Regions from separate parts of the Streptomyces sp. NPDC004752 genome, predicted to be linked through region 2. Evidence: riboswitches for the same ligand, from Rfam matches in the RefSeq annotation. Region 2 holds a riboswitch; the other holds the start of a gene.
The links. A riboswitch is a leader RNA that binds a small molecule or an ion and turns the genes downstream of it on or off. The one in region 2 is predicted to bind glycine.
Positions count from the first base shown of each region.

Region 1 (2,386 bases), on a different contig from region 2:
GGCGGCGGGGGCAGCGGGATCCTCCAGAGCCCCGGGGCGGGGCGGAGTGCCGATGGCCGGGCCGCCGGGGTGCTGGGTGTGTTCGAGGCCCATCCTTGGCGCTGTCTGGCCTCTGCGGTCTCCGGCCTGCCGTCTGCCGTATCGGGGGCTGGGGCCGTCGGACTGCGGGCTGTGGTGGGTGTGCCTTCACTGCGTGCGCCGGGCGGGTCTGGCGCTGTCGTTGCGGGGCGGCCAGGCGTCGGCCCTTCGCCCGGGAGTGAGCCGGGGGGAAGGGCCGTGGGTGAACGGCACAGCGACGACCGGCGCGCCCTGCCGTCGGCGCGCCCCCGGCGGCCTCGGCGTCCAGACGGGCGGAGGCGTTGCATATGCGGGGCAGCCGGGGCGGGGGATCCGGGGGCCGGACGCGGCTGCGGCCGAGTCGGTGCGAGTGAGGAAGTGGGGGTGCTTCGGTGTGACCGGTTGAACGGTTGAAGTGCGAGGGGATGAAAGGGGCGTGTGCACAAACGGGTGGGGGCGTTGGGCCGTACAGGGGTGGGGTGGGTGCCGACGGGGGCGTCAGGGTTCGTCCCGGCCCGCCAGCTTGCCGAAGTCGTGGTCGGGGTGTGGGGGCTGTGCGGCCACGTCCAGGCCGTAGTGGTGGTAGAGCTGGAGTTCCTGATCGGGGGAGAGATGGCGGCCCACGCCGAAGTCGGGGGCGTCCTTGATGAGGGCGCGGTCGAAGGGGACATGCAGGGTGCCCTCGATCAACTCGCTCGGCTCAAGGGGGACGAAGGCGTCCCTGGAGAACAGGCCGGTCCGTATGGCCGCCCACTCCGGCACTCCCGTGGCATCGTCGAGATAGACCTCGTCGATGGTGCCGATCTTGGTGCCGTTGCGGTCGAACGCCTTGCGGCCGATCAGGTTGCGCGGATCGATGTCGGTCTGCACGGGCCCTCCTCAAGGTCGCAAATCATTCGTAAGCACTACAAAAGAGCAGATTCGAGGAGGCGGCCACTCGAAGCCCTCGCCGTTGACCTCGCTGGTACGCTGACAAGCGGCTGCTGATCCCGTGCGGGAGAGTCCTCCGGACATCGTCGGAGGCGCCGAAGGAGCAAATCCTCCCCGGAATCTCTCAGGCTCACGTACCGCACGGACGAGGTCACTCTGGAAAGCAGGGCGGGTGTCGACGGCCCCCGCTCTCACCGACGGGGAAAGCCGCGCACCCTCGGGTGACGCGGTGAAGCTCTCAGGTCGAGATGACAGAGGGGGAGGCCGTCGGGGTGCCCGCGCCGGGGCGCCCCTCGAAGGTCGCGTCAGACCAGGAGGCCCCCGCACATGACCGCCCCTCGCACTCCGCTCTCCGAGCTCGAACAGGGCACCCCCTTCGAGCAGCGGCATATCGGGCCCGACCAGGAGGCGCGGGCCAAGATGCTCGCGCAGGTCGGCTACGGCTCGCTCGACGAGCTGACCGCTGCCGCCGTACCGGATGTGATCAAGAACGCCGACGGGCTCGACCTGCCGGGCGCGCGTACCGAGGCAGAGGTGCTCGCCGAACTGCGCTCCCTCGCCGACCGTAACCAGGTCCTCGGTTCGATGATCGGGCTCGGCTACTACGGCACCTTCACGCCGCCCGTGATCCTGCGCAACGTCATGGAGAACCCGGCCTGGTACACGGCCTACACGCCCTACCAGCCGGAGATCTCACAGGGGCGGCTCGAAGCCCTGCTGAACTTCCAGACCATGGTCGCCGACCTCACCGGACTGCCCACCTCCGGTGCCTCCCTCCTCGACGAGGGCACGGCCGCGGCCGAGGCGATGGCCCTGTGCCGGCGCATGGGCAAGAACAAGAAGGGCCTCTTCCTGGTCGACGCGGACACGCTGCCGCAGACCATCGCCGTGATCCGGACCCGTGCCGAACCGACCGGCGTGGAGGTCGTCGTCGCCGACCTCAGCGAGGGCATCCCGGCCGAGATCGCCGGGCGGGAGATCAACGGCGTACTGATCCAGTATCCCGGTGCCTCCGGAGCCGTGCGCGCCATCGAGCCGGTCGTGGAGCGAGCCCATGAACTCGGCGCGCTCGTCATCGTCGCCGCCGATCTGCTCGCCCTGACGCTGCTGAAGTCGCCGGGCGAGCTGGGTGCGGACATCGCCGTCGGCACGACCCAGCGCTTCGGCGTGCCCATGGGCTTCGGCGGGCCGCACGCCGGCTACCTGGCCGTGCGCGAGAAGTTCGCGCGCAGCCTGCCGGGCCGCCTCGTCGGCGTCTCCGTCGACGCCGACGGGCACAAGGCATACCGGCTCGCCCTGCAGACCCGTGAGCAGCACATCCGGCGTGAGAAGGCCACCAGCAACATCTGCACCGCGCAGGTGCTGCTCGCGGTGATGGCCGGCATGTACGCCGTCCACC
Region 1 is NZ_JBSGBN010000172.1:13,798-16,183, reverse strand. It holds gene ACWEKM_RS41665 (hypothetical protein) at 1-93, opposite strand, end outside; gene ACWEKM_RS41660 (PRC-barrel domain-containing protein) at 556-927, opposite strand; glycine riboswitch at 1,042-1,137, shown strand; gene gcvP (aminomethyl-transferring glycine dehydrogenase) at 1,315-2,386, shown strand, end outside.
Region 1: another riboswitch for glycine. It lies ahead of gcvP (aminomethyl-transferring glycine dehydrogenase); the one in region 2 lies ahead of gcvT (glycine cleavage system aminomethyltransferase GcvT).

Region 2 (2,386 bases):
TCGTGCTCCTTGCTGTAGCGCAGCTGCTGGGGGTTGCTCATGGCCTGAATTCTCCTGTACGCGAGGGAGTGCTGATGACGAGGGGAGGACGGAAGGCGCAGGTGCGCGGGGTGGTGTGCCCGGCATCACAGCGGGGGCGGGGGCGGGGCCGCCGCCTGCCCCGCGGGTTCAGTGTCTACTTCCGCCGCCGGTAGAAGGGGAGTGCCACGACCTCGTACGGCTCGTGGCTGCCCCGGATGTCCACGCCGACGCCCGTCGTGCCCGGCGCCGCGTGCGCCGCGTCGACGTACGCCATGGCGATGGGCCGGCCCAGCGTGGGCGAGGGGGCGCCGGAGGTGACCTCGCCGATCACCGTGCCGTCCGCGACGACCGGGTACCCGGCGCGCGGCACCCGGCGGCCCTCGGCGACCAGGCCGACCAGCACGCGCGGCGGGTTCCGCTCGGCGCGGGCGGCCGCCGCCAGCAGCGCCTCGCGCCCGACGAAGTCGCCCTCCTTCTCGAACTTCACCACCCGGCCGAGCCCGGCGTCGAAGGGCGTGAGCGAGGTCGACAGCTCGTGCCCGTACAGCGGCATGCCCGCCTCCAGACGCAGTGTGTCCCGGCAGGACAGCCCGCACGGGACGAGGCCGACGCCCGCGCCGGCCTCGGTCAGCGCCTGCCACAGCTCCACGGCGTGCTCGGGCCGCACGAACAGTTCGAAGCCGTCCTCGCCGGTGTAGCCGGTGCGGGCGATCAGCGCGGGCACGCCGGCGACGGTGCCGGGCAGGCCCGCGTAGTACTTCAGGCCGGCCAGATCGGCGTCGGGGGCACCTTCCTGGTCGAGCGCGGTCGAGACCTTGGGGGACAGGGACGCGAGGATGCCGAGGGACTCGGGGCCCTGGACGGCGAGCAGCGCGTAGCCGTCGCGGTCGTCGCGGACCTCCGCATCGAAGCCGGCGCCGCGCTCCACCAGCGCGTCTAGCACGACCTGGGCGTTGGCGGCGTTCGCGACGACCAGGTACTCGTGCTCGGCGAGCCGGTAGACGATCAGGTCGTCCAGGATGCCGCCGTCGGCCCGGCAGATCATGGTGTAGCGGGCGCGGCCGACACCGACCGAGGTGAGGTTCCCGACCAGGGCGAAGTCCAGCAGGGCGGCGGCCTCGGGACCGGTCACCGCGATCTCGCCCATGTGGGAGAGGTCGAAGAGACCGGCCTTGGTGCGCACGGCCAGATGCTCCTCGCGCTCGGAGCCGTAGCGCAGGGGCATGTCCCAGCCGGCGAAGTCGGTCATCGTCGCACCGAGCGAGCGGTGCAGCGCGTCCAGCGCGGTATGACGGAGTGCGGTACTGCTCATCGGACGGATGTCTCCCAGGGTGTGGGGAAGGCGAGGTGAGTCCTCCCCATCTGTCATCGGAACCTGAGAGGTTCGCCCTGACCACATGCGTGATCACGGCTTGCACCTTGGGTGGGGCCACCGGACGGCGGCCCGCTTTTCAGATGTGCCTCGCCCGCGCGGTAACGGGGGCCTGAGAGATTCAAGGGAGGGACTTGCTCCTTCGGCGTCCCAGCGAGGCTGCTGGGAACTCTCCCGCGCGGATTCAAACGGCCGGTATGCAGTTGGCGGGCACATCATTGCACGCATCGCCGCCGCACGGCAGGCCCGATCCGTGACCGGGCTGTGGCAGAACGCGCATGACACCGTGAGGCACTCCGCATTACCTTCTCTTTACACTCGACGGGGATGGGGATGTCCGGACCCAAGGGGAGGACGATCACGGTGAACAGGACCACGGCATACGCCACGAACACGGGCCTCGCACTACCTGGGCGGCGGGCCGCCCCCGCCGTCGAGCAGCGCGCGGACCGCCCGGCCCCGGTGGTCCGCGACCTGCGCGCGCGGGCCGGCCGCAGCCCGCACGCCCTCCTCTTCGGCCCACACGACCTGGCCGTGGTCACCGGCCTGCCCGGCAGCGGCAAGTCGACCCTGATGGACCGCTCGGTCGACGGCATCCGTATCGACTCCCAGGACACCAGGGACCGCTGGGACGCCCGTGTCCCGCGCCTCCTGCCCTACGCGCTCTACCGCCCCCTGGTCCGCCTCGCCCACTACGCCGCGCTGCGCCGCGCGCTGCGCACCGGCGAGGGCGCCGTGGTGCACGACTGCGGCACCCAGTCCTGGGTGCGTGGCTGGCTGGCCCGCGAGGCCCGCCGCCGCGGCGGCACCCTGCACGTGATCCTCCTCGACGTCCCGCCCGGCACGGCGCTCGACGGCCAGCGCGAGCGCGGCCGGGGCGTCTCCCGCTACGCCTTCCTGCGCCACCGCAGGGCGGCGGCCCGGCTGCTGCGCGCCGTGGAGCGGGGGGAGTTGCCCGAGGGCTGCGGCTCGGCGGTGCTGCTCGACCGGGAC
Region 2 is NZ_JBSGBN010000013.1:78,420-80,805, reverse strand. It holds gene gcvH (glycine cleavage system protein GcvH) at 1-41, opposite strand, end outside; gene gcvT (glycine cleavage system aminomethyltransferase GcvT) at 176-1,333, opposite strand; glycine riboswitch at 1,374-1,482, opposite strand; glycine riboswitch at 1,483-1,580, opposite strand; gene ACWEKM_RS08095 (AAA family ATPase) at 1,757-2,386, shown strand, end outside.